DNA from 4 places in the Rhizobium sp. BK512 genome. Region 4 is predicted to be linked to each of the others. Evidence: predicted binding sites of a transcription regulator. Region 4 holds the regulator's gene; each other region holds the start of a gene.

The links. Region 4 encodes LexA, which represses DNA repair genes until DNA is damaged. Its sites were predicted from a motif close to TGTTCNNNNTGTGTTCNG; they were not measured.
Region 1: ruvC (crossover junction endodeoxyribonuclease RuvC) is a predicted target of LexA. The motif match lies at 1,752-1,769, and genes of this name have one in related genera.
Region 2: FHX06_RS07350 (cobaltochelatase CobT-related protein) is a predicted target of LexA. The motif match lies at 1,375-1,392, and genes of this name have one in related genera.
Region 3: FHX06_RS27290 (DUF5680 domain-containing protein) is a predicted target of LexA. The motif match lies at 1,274-1,291, and genes of this name have one in related genera.

The regions. Positions count from the first base shown of each region.
Region 1 is NZ_JACIAS010000015.1:4,964-8,158, reverse strand. It holds gene FHX06_RS34275 (methyl-accepting chemotaxis protein) at 1-1,565, opposite strand, end outside; gene ruvC (crossover junction endodeoxyribonuclease RuvC) at 1,811-2,338, shown strand; gene ruvA (Holliday junction branch migration protein RuvA) at 2,351-2,965, shown strand; gene ruvB (Holliday junction branch migration DNA helicase RuvB) at 3,036-3,195, shown strand, end outside.
Region 2 is NZ_JACIAS010000002.1:299,954-303,148, forward strand. It holds gene FHX06_RS07340 (extensin family protein) at 1-20, shown strand, start outside; gene FHX06_RS07345 (ADP-ribosylation/crystallin J1) at 28-381, opposite strand; gene FHX06_RS07350 (cobaltochelatase CobT-related protein) at 378-1,331, opposite strand; gene FHX06_RS07355 (response regulator) at 1,598-1,981, shown strand; gene FHX06_RS07360 (sigma-70 family RNA polymerase sigma factor) at 2,119-2,613, shown strand; gene FHX06_RS07365 (Crp/Fnr family transcriptional regulator) at 2,607-3,195, opposite strand, start outside.
Region 3 is NZ_JACIAS010000008.1:305,988-309,182, reverse strand. It holds gene dnaE (DNA polymerase III subunit alpha) at 1-1,039, opposite strand, end outside; gene FHX06_RS27290 (DUF5680 domain-containing protein) at 1,352-1,813, shown strand; gene FHX06_RS27285 (ABC transporter ATP-binding protein) at 1,817-2,500, opposite strand; gene FHX06_RS27280 (lipoprotein-releasing ABC transporter permease subunit) at 2,556-3,195, opposite strand, start outside.
Region 4 is NZ_JACIAS010000002.1:780,974-784,168, reverse strand. It holds gene FHX06_RS09780 (ComEC/Rec2 family competence protein) at 1-1,288, shown strand, start outside; gene lexA (transcriptional repressor LexA) at 1,269-1,994, opposite strand; gene FHX06_RS09770 (VOC family protein) at 2,190-3,077, shown strand; gene kdsA (3-deoxy-8-phosphooctulonate synthase) at 3,074-3,195, shown strand, end outside.

The DNA.
Region 1 (3,195 bases), on a different contig from region 4:
GTGCGCATCTCTTCGGAGCCGGCACGGACGGCCATGGAATTGCCGCCGATCGCCGTCATCGTTTCGTTGAGTGTCGCCAGCGCCTCGTTGAAGTTCACGCGCAGGCTTTCGAGCTCGCTCGGGAAGCGGGTTTCGATCTGGTAGGCGAGATCGCCGCTTGCCAGATGATGAAGCCCCTCGTCGAGTGCCGTGACGACATCCTGCAGACTGCGGGCCTCCGCCTCGCGCTGGGCAAGATTCTGTTGGCGCTCGCTTTCGGCCCGCATGCGCGTTTGCTCGCTCGCAGCTTCGAGCTGGCGGCCTTCGATCAGCGACTGCTTGAAACGAGCAAGCGCTTTCGCCATCGTGCCGATCTCATCCTTGCGGTTCTGGCTGCCAATCTCGACTTCGAGCTTGCCGTCAGCGACTTCGCTGGTCACGCCGGCAAGACGGGCAAGCGGCGAGAACAACAAGTTGGTGATGAGCCCCGTGGCAATAGCCATGACAACGAGAACGCCGATGCCGATCCAGGTCAGCAGCGTGGCGATCTCGATCGAGCCAGCGTTCAATTCGCTGAGCAGCACGCTTTCGACGACGAGGAAACGATCGCCGCGATAGTCGACGCCGCGCACATAGGCGCGTGCTGTTCCATCGGTGCGATCGAAGTCTGCGACTGTCATCGCCGAGCTCGCAAGCGCGTCCTTAATGAAGGTGAACGGCGCGGTATCGAGCGTCGCTAGCCGGCCGGATGCATTGAGACCAACTGCCGAACCGTCAGCCGAAATGATCGCCGCCTGCGCCGTACTGCCTGACACAATGCCCTTCGCGAGGATGCCAGTGACGACATCGTCGCGTACCTTGAAGAGCATCAATCCCTTCGCCTGGCCGAGCTTGACGATCGGCACCGCATAGAAGATCGCCGACTTGCCGCTTCCTGCGTCGACGCGCAGACCGGAGAAGGCCGTCGGCGCAGAATCATCAGTGGCCTTTGCGGTATTCTCGATCGCCCTGGCATAGGCGATACCTGCACCGGTCGACTTCCAGGCATCCGACTTCAGGTTTTCAGCGAAGTCGTCATTCTTCTTGTAAGAATAGAGCACAGTACCATCGAGATCGACGATCAGGAGGTCGCTGAACGCCGTGTCGGCGAGATCGCGCGCCACTTCGCTCTGAGTCTTTTCATGGTTCGAATAATAGAAACCGCTCGGCCCCTCCGGCTTGGTAAGCTTTTCGCGCTGGTCGGCCGGGTTCGGGTTGTTGGTGATAAAGACTTTCTTCAGCTCCCCGCGGGCATCGCCCGAGCTTTTCTCGATCGTCTTCCAGCCGCTCTTCAGGCTGGTGATCGCCATCTGCAGCGCTTCGATGCGCGCAATGGAGGTCGCCTGGTTCTCGAGCTGCACAAGCTGATCCTGCAGCATATCGCCGCGGAAAATCAGTACGCTCTCCTTGGCCTTCAGCGCCTGCTCGTCGGAAACGCGGCTGCTGGCGAAATAGGCGAGGATATTGATCACAGCGACCGAAAGCGTGGTCAGCAGGATGAAGGTGGCTATCACCTTGAAGGACAGGGACTGAAATCTCTGAGCCATGAAAAACGAACCCTTCCGGAACGGCGCCGCCGGCGGGTGTATCGTCGAGATATCACCCGCCGGTTGAGCTGCAAACAGACCATCGGAGGCCTTAAGCTTTGCAAAAGCCGGCCCCTCTCACATTTGATGGATCAGAATTCGTGCATCCGGTTTAATTCGCGGTAAATGCCGCCTGAAAACACGCCATGTTTTCGCTTTGTTCACATATCGATGGCACTTATTCAGCCGTCGCTATAGGGTGAGCCATGCAAAACACGATTCGCATCATCGGTATTGATCCCGGTCTTCGCCGCACCGGATGGGGCATCATCGATACGCTCGGCAGTTCGCTGCGCTTCGTTGCCTCGGGAACCGTCACCTCGGATGGCGACATGGACCTGGCTTCGCGGCTCTGCCAGCTGCATGATGGGCTTGCCGACGTTGTCCATTCCTACAAGCCGGAAGAGGCTGCCGTCGAACAGACCTTCGTCAACAAGGACGCCGTCGCCACGCTGAAGCTCGGCCAGGCACGTGGCATCGCCATGCTGGTGCCGGCCCGTGCCGGTCTGCCGGTGTCGGAATATGCGCCGAACGCCGTGAAGAAGACCGTCATCGGCGTCGGTCACGGCGAGAAGCAGCAGATCCACATGATGCTGAAGATCTTGATGCCGAAGGCCGAATTCAAGGGCAATGACGCCGCCGACGCATTGGCGATTGCGATCTGCCATGCTCATCACCGCGGTGCAAACCGCATGCGCCAGGCGGTCGCCAGCGCTTCTGCAACTCATCCCTGACGGAACAAGATCATGATCGGCAAGCTGAAGGGCATCATAGACGAGATCGGCGATGACTATGTGCTCGTCGATGTGCACGGCGTCTGTTACGTCGCCTTTTGCTCGGCACGCACGCTCTCGAAACTCGGCTCCGTCGGAGAGGCCTGCGTGCTTTTTATCGAGACTTATGTACGTGAAGATCAGTTGAAGCTCTTCGGCTTCCAGACCCAGCTCGAACGCGAATGGTTCAACCTGCTCCAGAGCGTGCAGGGCGTCGGCGCGAAAGTGGCGCTCGCCGTACTTTCGACGCTCACACCATCAGAGCTTGCCAATGCCATCGCCCTGCAGGACAAGACCGCCGTTTCGCGTGCTCAGGGCGTCGGCCCCAAGGTCGCGATCCGCATCGTCACCGAACTCAAGAACAAGGCACCCGCCTTTGCCGGCGAGGCGATCAATATCGGTCTCAAGCAGGAGATCGGCGAAGGCGTGGCCGCAGCCCCCGTTGCCGATGCCGTTTCGGCCCTGACCAATCTTGGCTATTCCCGTGATCAGGCAGCCAATGCGGTTGCCGCCGCCATGAAGACGGCCGGAGAGGATGCCGATAGCGCCAAGCTGATCCGCCTCGGCCTGCGGGAACTCTCCCGCTGATGGCCTCGCGGGGTGTCAATGCGGGCCGCTTGGTGTATGGACTTGAGCAAGCTTCTAACGGAAATACTCAATGACTGATGCCCGCCTGATAGCGCCGGAAAAGCGTGGCGAAGACCTGGATACAACGCTGCGTCCGCAGTCTCTGGACGAGTTTACCGGCCAGGCGGAGGCACGCGCCAATCTCAAGATCTTCATCGAAGCGGCCAAAAACCGCGGCGAAGCGCTGGACC
Region 2 (3,195 bases), 480 kb from region 4:
GAAGATCCGTCTGCAAGTAGGTTGATATCACGGGAAGGTCTGCGTCACCTCGATCACGCCGACGATGGCAGCGTTGAAGCTGTCCATTTCATCAGCGGGTATCCAGTATTCGAGATGTGCCCGACCGCCGGCTTCCTGTACCGCGTATCCGTCGAGATAGTCCTTTCGGACCTCGAATCTCGTAACGAATCCTGCGCCGCTACGAGGCACGTTCCAGTCACGGGCGATCCTGACGGCATAGTCCTGAGAAAGCACCGGATAGAAGATCGGCTGGTCGGGCAGGCGGGGCGGAAATCCGCGCATGCCAAGATCGCGGATGAGCGCTAGTTCCTCTGGACCAACCGGACGCCAGAGGGTGATTGTTTCGATGGCGTCGCTCATGTCCTGTCCTCGTTGGTCGTCTCTTCGGTCAAGGTCTTTGCCGGCAATGCTGCGGTGTCGCAGATCGCCTTTTCGAGGGTCGAGATCAATACGGTGCCGAGATCGCTGACCGACTGGATGATCTGTGCATTTTCATAGTAACCGGTCGTATCGTGGCCGATGCGGAGCCCGTAAAGCCTGATGTCGTCGGCGGCTTCTACGCGTCCGATTACCTCGCGCAGGTGACGGTCGAGAATGGTGTCCTCGTTGTGGAAGAGCGTTGCATCATCGACAGGTGCACCATCGGAGAGGACAATCAGCGCCTTTCTCTTCTTCTTGTTTGCTGCCAGCCGATCCACCGCCCATTCGAGCGCTTCACCGTCGATATTCTCTTTGAGCAGGTCCGGGCGAAGCATGGGTTCCAACGCACGACCTCCGCCTGACCAGTGGGGTGCGGCCGCGGATTTATAAATGATATGCAGAGTATCGTTCAGGCGTCCAGGCAATCGCGGCCTGCCCCTGCTTCGCCAGAGTTGGCGGGATTTGCCGCCCTTCCACCGGACGGTCGTAAAGCCGAGCAGTTCAGTAGCGATGCCCAGATTCTTGAGGAAATCCAGCGCAATGTCGCACGCTGCTGCCGTGAGCAATATGTTCTGTCCCTTCATCGAACCCGATTGATCGACGAGAAGGGTGATTGCCATCTCCGACAACTCCTCAGCGGTCTTTGCCGCACGAATGCGGTCCGATGCCGCCAGTGCCTTGACGGTCGCGCCGGTTCGCCAATCCGTCAGCGCATAATTGAACGTTCGGCAGGCACCCAGATATTGGATCTGGTCGGCGCCTTCCAATTTGCCGAGAACCGTATGCAGCTTGTCTGCATCGATGACGATATCGAATTGCCGGGTGTAGATGCGATAGGCGTCCGCGTCGGGGTGCCCTTCGGGCGCCGCGACGGAACTGGCTCTGGTCATTTTCGTCTGGCTTTTAAAACAGGATTTAAGGCGTTGCAGAGCGCGAAACATGGATAAAACTTTTGGAGCGGCGGTACGACCGCTAGATGGCATGGAGAATTTGCCGAAGTCTACAACTTACTGTCGTGACAGCGGCATGTCGCATACTTCTGCCGTGCCGGCAGGCGGGTCCCGGATATCCTCGCATCCAGCCGGAAACCATTAAGGCACTTCGCAGTTAGGAATACTCGGCCTGATCCCGGGGGATGAGGCGACTGCGGGGAAGGATGGAGATCGGCGATCTCGGGCTCATGGCGGGAAAGCATCTGCTCATTGTCGAGAGCGGCGATCTGGTCGCCGACGAAGTGCGGCTTGCGCTGACGCAGGCCGGCGTCGTCATCGTTGGGCCTGCCGCCTCCGTCGAAATCGGCCTTGCGCTGCTCGACATCGTCAGGATCGATGGCGCCATCCTGGATATACGCATCGAAGGCGAAACCGCATTCCCGCTCGCCGAGCGTCTGCAGGACGCAAGAATATCTTTTGTTTTCGCGATGTTTCATGCCGATGCGGATATTGCACCAGAATATGGCGGCTACCGGCTCAACGAGAGCCCCGCCGCACTTGCCGAGATCGGCGAGGCTCTCTTTGCGCCGCGCGCAAACGGCGGCTGAAATCCGGCCTGGCTCGCAGCGGCATCCCATTGTGCGGTAGCGTACAAAGTGGCCCGCTGGCGGAACGAACAGCAGGTTGCCCCCTTTCTCCAGAATAAGAGCCCGCGGGTTCACATCCGGGGCCAGGGAGCCAGGACATGCAAGATTCCCACGAAATGCTTCAACAAGAGATGGTCGCCCATATTCCGGCGCTGAGAGCATTTGCCCGCACCTTTTACCGATCGTCCGGGGATGCCGACGATCTCGTACAGGAAACGCTCGTCAGGGCGCTTGGCAGCATCGGCCAGTTCAAGCAGGGCACCAAGATGAAATCCTGGCTGTTCACGATCATGCGCAACGCCTTCTGCACGCGCTTTCGCCTCAGGCAGCGCGAGACGCTGGGCTCGGAAGAATGCGCCTCCTCGCAAGGCAGCGTGCCGGCCGACCAGGAATGGCACCTGCGCGGCCACGAACTGGAGGCTGCCTGCGGACACCTGCCGGAGCCTTATCGCGCCGCCTTCGCCTTCGTCTTCGTGGACGGGCGCTCCTATGAAGAAGCCGCGGACCATTTCCATTGCCCGATCGGCACTATCAAGAGCCGGGTGAACCGCGCCCGCCGACGCATTGCGCATGATATCGGCTATTATCAATAGGCCTGATTATCGCCGGCCTGGACTTTCGCGAGAGCCTGCGGCTGTCTGAGTTCGCCGATCAGCCGGCGATATTCCTGCTCGGCGCGGCCGTAGGAATCGCCGGCGAACTCCTCGAGACCCGTCCGGTCGCGGACGGTAACCAAGCTGCGCTCCGACCAGATCAGCTGCCTGCCTTCCAGATCATGCAGGGCGGTGGTTATGCTGGCGCGCCTGACGGACAGCATGAGAGCCAGGAATTCGTGCGTGAGGCCGATGTGGTCGCCGTCGATACGGTCATGGCACATCAGTATCCAGCGCGCCAACCGCGCCTCGATGGAATGATTGGCGTTGGCAAGCGAAGTGAAAGCCGCCTGTACTATGAATGTCTGGACATAACGGTTCAGGAGCCTGCGCAGAGATGGCACGGCCCTCAGGGCCTCCTGCAGCGGCTCTACGGCGATGCGCGAGCCATGGCCTTCCACCTGCACGAAAATGTCGAAGGTCGCGTGGGTGCTGTCGAGGATCGGCGCCAGCGGCACGATACCTTCGCGCCCGACGATGCCGACCTCGCTTGATCGTTCGGCCACCGATCGCGCGACGATC
Region 3 (3,195 bases), on a different contig from region 4:
GCTCGCGGTAATCCTTCTCTTCGTAACCTGCCGACATGCCAAGCTCGGCGAGGCGCATGTCGAGCCCCTCTTCCGCCTGCCGGCGAAGCTCCAGCGCCTCGGCGCGTTCGGCCTCTTCAGGATCGGCGGTGGCGCCGGTGAAGCGCGGCAGGATCGGCTTGCGGGTCTTCAGAATGAAGGAGCAGCGTCGAGCGATCTCGACCGTATTCTCCAGCGCTTCCGGCAGATCGGCGAAGAGCTTTTCCATCTCCGCGCGGCTCTTCAGGTAGTGATCCGGGGAGAGTCGGAAACGGCTGTCGTCGGAGACAATGGCGTTGTGGGCGACCGCCATCAGCGCGTCGTGGGCATCATAATCGTCGCGCGTCGGGAAGAAGGCTTCATTGGTCGCGACCAGCGGAAGATCATGCTTGTAGGCAAGGCCGATGATCTTCTGTTCGTGCCGCTTGTCGTAAGTGCCGTGCCGCTGCAGCTCGACATAAAGCCGGTCCCCGAAGATGCGCTTCAGCGTCAGCAGCCGCGTCTCCGCCGCGGCGGCGTGGCCGTCCTTGAGCGGCATGTCGATCGGCCCGGTCGAGGCGCCCGTCAGCGCTATCAGGCCTTCCGTCCCGATCTCATCCAGCCATGAGGCACGGATATGTATTGTCGAATTGCCTTCGCCGCCGAGATAGGCACGGCTGACGAGATCGACCAGCCGTTCATAGCCCGCATCCGTCGCAGACAGAAGCACGATGGACGGCAGCTTGACCAGCGCCTGCTGGCCTCCCCGCTTTTCGGTTTCGAGGCCGTCTTCCATGTCGATCGACACCTGACAGCCGATGATCGGCTGCAACCCGTCATCCATCGCCTTCTGGGAAAACTCCAGGGCGACGAAGAGATTGTTGGTATCTGTGATGGCAATGGCCGGCTGGCTGTCGCCGGCCGCCTTGTAGAGGATCTTCTTGAGAGGCAATGCGCCTTCGAGAAGTGAATAGGCGGAATGCACCCTCAGATGGACGAAGCCCGGCGTTTCGCCGATCGCACCCTGTTCCGCATCCGCCATGACATGCCCTTCCAACTGCATCAATGAAGAATGCGCATTGTCGGCATTGAAGGCGATTCTGTCCAGAAAAAGTCCCGCTTCAGGACCGCATGGCAGCCATGCGGTCCCCTGAAATCTTACATTGCCATGACAATCAGCGAGAAGCTGGCAACGAACATTGCGATGGAGGTGAATGCTGCGATATCACGGATCATGTCAGTCATTTGGCTCTCCTTTGCTCTTATGTTTTTAATTTGTTCCATGTATGTTCTATTGTCAACAGGTTTACCCCCCGCTTCTGCGGGACATGGTTAACATCGGAGCAGAGGGACTATGGACGTTCTGGAACTCAATAGCTTCATTGTCGAAGCCAAATCGCAGACATATGTCGCCGGCGCCAAGTCGCAGCCGTCCTATCGGATCGGTGCCCACGATATCGGTTACAAGCGCGGCATCTGGCGTTATCTCGACAGCTATTTTGGCGGTACGGACTTTGCCGGCCAGGAAGTGGTGTGGCTGGAGGAAAAGCCGGTGTGGGCGATGAACTATTTCGGGCGCATCATCGAACCGGGAATCATCGACTCGACCATTGCCGGCACTGTCATCTGCGCCGCGCTGTCACAGCTCTACAGGCAAGGCCGCTTTCTCGGCGGAATGGTTCTCCATCACGCGCTGGGACACTATGTCGATAGTAGCGAAGGCGATTGCACACATTTCCGCGGCCACGAATTTATTCTCGTGGACGGCCTGAAGGCCTACGAGCTCGATTATCGCGGCGGGCTGATTATCCCCTGAGAATCAGAAATCCACGACCTTGCCGTCGGCGATCGTCACGCGTCGGTCCATGCGCCGGGCGAGCTCGTGGTTGTGGGTGGCGATCAGCGCGGCAAGGCCGGACTGTCGCACCAGCGCCTCAAGAGCGTCGAAGACATAGCTGGCGGTTTCCGGGTCGAGATTACCGGTCGGCTCGTCGGCCAGAAGCAGGCTCGGCGCATTGGCAACGGCGCGCGCGATTGCCACGCGCTGCTGCTCACCGCCGGAAAGCTCGCCCGGGCGATGCACGCCGCGATGGCCGATGCGCATGTAATCCAAAAGCATCTTTGCCCGTTCGCTCGCTTCCTTCCATGAGAGGCCGGCGATGAGCTGCGGCATCATGATGTTCTCCTGTGCCGAGAATTCCGGCAGCAGGTGATGGAACTGGTAAACAAAGCCGATCTCGCCGCGGCGGATGGCGGTGCGCTTGTCATCGGAAAGGCCATCACAGGGGCGGCCGTTGACCACTACCTCGCCGCCGTCTGGATGCTCCAGCAGCCCTGCGACATGCAAAAGCGTCGACTTGCCGGTGCCTGACGGCGCCACCAGCGCCACCATCTCACCGCTCGACAGGGTGAAATCCGCACCCTTGAGGATGGTCAGCAGCGTTTCGCCCTGTCCGTAATGGCGCTCAACGCCCGAAAGCTTGAGAACGACGTTGCGTTTCATGAATGCGGCATTCCTTGGATTGGGCCTTGGATCGTGCATGATCTTGACTCGGGCCTTATTCGTAGCGGAGGGCCTGGACGGGGTCGAGGCGGGAGGCGCGCCAGGCCGGGAAGATCGTCGCGATGAAAGAGAGCGTCAGCGCCATGACGACGACGGAGATCGTTTCACTCACATCCATTTCCGCCGGCAGCTGGCTGAGGAAATAGAGCTGCGGATCGAAGAGCACCGTGCCCGAAACCCAGGAGAAAAACTGACGGATGGATTCGATGTTGATGCAGACGAACACGCCGAGCAGCACGCCGGCGATCGTGCCGACAATGCCGATAGCAGCCCCCGTCATGAAGAAGATCCGCATGATGGCGCCTGAACTTGCGCCCATGGTGCGCAGGATCGCGATATCGCTGCCCTTGTCCTTCACCAGCATGATGAGACCGGAGATGATGTTGAGCGCAGCGACGAGCACGATCAGCGTCAGGATCATGAACATCACGTTCCGCTCTACCTGCAAGGCGGAGAAAAAGGTCTGGTTGCGCTGGCGCCAGTCGGTGATGGCGATCTGCCGGCCGGCTGCCTCCTCGACCTTCGGCCTCAGATTGTCGATATCGTCGGGATTGTTGACGAAGAGCTCGATCGACTGCACCAGCCCGTCGGCATTGAAATAAAGCTGCGATTCCTCGAGCGGCATGTAAATGATC
Region 4 (3,195 bases):
CTTCATCATGATGGCGATCATGCTGGTTGCCGTCTTCTTCGACCGGCCGTCTATCAGCCTCAGAAACGTGGCGCTGTCGGCTCTCGTGATCCTCGCGGTCTCACCATCGGAAGTGCTCGGACCGAGCTTCCAGATGTCTTTCGCCGCAACACTTGCCCTGGTCGCCGGATACGACCTCTGGAAAGGGCGGCCGATGAGGGAGAATGCCTTTGCCAAACTTCCGATCATGAAACCTTTCTTCATGGTCGGCAGCTTCTTCGGCGGTATTTTCCTGACGTCTCTCATCGGTGGTTTCTCGACGGCGCTGTTTTCGATCGAACATTTCCACCGGCTGACTGCTTATGGCCTGCCGGCAAATCTCGCGGCCATGCCGGTCATTTCCTTCATCGTCATGCCGGCCGGCATGCTGGCGATGCTGCTGATGCCTTTTGGTCTGGATGGCTGGCTATGGCCGGTGGCAGGCTTCGGGCTCGACCTGGTGATCGCCATTGCAAAGGCGGTGGCGGGGTGGGGCGGCAATATAGATGTTGCCCGCTTACCCGGCTGGTACTTTCCGGCAGCCGTCTTCGGCTTCCTGTTGCTGACCTTGCTCAGAACCCGGTTGCGGCATATCGGAACCGCGATAATCACTGTTTCAACGTTCGCTGTTGTGTTGCTTCCATCAGAAGCGGTGCCCGACGTCGCCATCTCGGAAGACGGCAGCCTGGTCGCTGTAATCGATGGAGAGGCAATGGCTTCAAACCGTGAAAAGCCGCCAGCCTTCATTTTCGAACAATGGCAGAGGGCACTTGCCATCGAAGAGCATCAGAAGCCGGTTATGCTTCAAGCAACCAAGACACCCACCATGTCAGATGGCAAAAGATTGCAGCTGTCACCCGATCAACAGAATGAAGCCAGAGAGGCAATGAGGCAGGCACTCGCCATCAGCCCAACGTCACGATTCTCTTGCCAAAAGCGCACCTGGTGTACCGCCTTGCTAGGCAATGGAAAGAAACTGACTGTCATCGAAAATGCTGCCTATCTCGGGCCGGCCTGCGATACGGCCGATATTGTCGTAACCCCTGTCCGATTGCGCTTGGACCGTTGTCGTTCCGGCGCGCTGCTCTTTACCGGCGAGACGCTACGCAAGACAGGTTCTGTCGAGCTTCGCTTCACAGATAGTGGAATCGATGTCGCAACCGCATTCGGCCCATTGCAACGCCCCTGGATGCGCCACCGCGCCTATGACTGGCGCAGCGATACATTCACAGACGCAAGCCAGTCACCGGTCAGTGATAGCGGCGAATGAGGCCGACAAGCTTTCCCTGAACCTTCACTCGATCCGGTGGGAAAATTCGGGTCTCATAGGCAGGGTTTGCAGCCTCGAGCGCAATCGATGCGCCCTTGCGGCGGAAGCGCTTGAGTGTTGCTTCCTCGTCGTCGACGAGGGCAACGACGATATCACCCGGGTTGGCGGTGCTGCCATTTCGGATGATGACGGTGTCGCCATCGAAGATGCCGGCTTCGATCATCGAGTCGCCGCGAACTTCGAGCGCATAATGTTCGCCGGAGCCGAGCATATCGGCAGGAACGGTGATGTCATGCGTATTGTTCTGGATTGCCGAGATTGGCACACCGGCAGCGATGCGGCCCATGACCGGGACGGAGACCGAGTTGCCGTTATCGGCAGCAGGCGCTGGTTTTGCCGGAGCCGGCGCTGCAACGGGCTGCGGCTTGCCGAGGCTGCCTTCGATGACGCTCGGTGAAAAGCCGCGACGTGGCTGCAGGCTGGGGCTGTAGGCCTCCGGCAGTTTGATGACTTCGAGCGCGCGTGCCCGGTTCGGAAGCCGGCGAATGAAGCCGCGCTCCTCAAGCGCCGTGATCAGCCGGTGAATACCGGATTTCGAGGCCAGATCCAGCGCATCCTTCATCTCGTCGAAAGACGGAGGAACGCCCGACTCCTTCATCCTTTCGTGAATGAAAAGAAGGAGTTCCTGTTGTTTGCGCGTAAGCATGGCGTGCACCCCAGTCTTGAAACAAATCCAGAACGGACACTATATGTTCCATATGTGTTCCGCAAGTAGCTAAATTTTCGTAAAACTTCTGTCCATTCTGGTGAGAATTTTATTTTTCTCGCGCCCGGGCCTTCGCGGCCTTGTCTCGCAACACCTGCTGAAGCACATCTCCTTGTGACTGTTGGAGGGGACCTAATGAGCCAAGATACGCTTGCAATCGATCATCTCGTTTTGCCGGTTACCGATATCGACCTTGCCCGCGAAAGACTTGGCAAGCTTGGTTTCACTGTGGCGCCGGATGCCCGTCATCCTTTTGGGACCGAAAATGCCTGCGTTTTCTTTGCCGACAAAACCTATCTGGAGCCCCTGGGTGTCGCGAGCGTCGAAGAGAGCGAGGGGGCAGCACACGATGGCAATGTGTTCACCGCCCGCAATCAGGCTTTTCGCTTCCGCTGCGGCAGCGAAGGACTGTCCGCGATTGGCTTTGCGACGGCAGATGCAAAGCACGAACATGCTCGATTCGTGAAGGACAGTATGAGTGCCGGTTCTGTGCTGCAGTTCGAGCGCCCTGTTAAAATGCCGGATGGCACGGAGAATATTGCCGGCTTCCGGCTCGCCTTCGCTGGCGACCTGCGGGCACCGGATTTCTTTCTCTTCGCAGTCGAACGCGTTAATCCGCTTCCTGCCGACCGGACCGCGCTTGAGACCCATGCCAATGGTGTCACAGGCATTGCCGAGATCGCGCTCGCGGCCCCCGAGCCGACAGCCTTCGGTGAGTTCGTTCGCTCCACGGCAAAGGGCGCATCTACTGAGGTCACGAGTTTCGGGCTGGACGTGCCCACCGGAAACGCAAAGATCAGCCTGATGACCCCGGAAGGTCTGGAGGCTTATTTCGATCTTGCCACGTCGGATACCGATCGTGGTCTGCGCGGTCGGGCGATCCGCTTTGCTGTCGGCGATCTGGCCGTGACAGAAGCGCATTTGGCTGCTAACGGGGTGACCTATACACGCAAGGGCAACCGTATTCTGGTGAAGCCTGCGCCCGGCCAGGGCGTACTCTTCGCCTTTGAGGAAACATCATGAGCTCTACTACCAACTCCGTGGTGACGGTCGGCGAAGGCGCCGGCAAGGTCACCTTCTCCAATGCTTCACGTCTGTCGCTGATTGCTGGCGCTTGCGAAATGGAAAGCCGCGACCATGC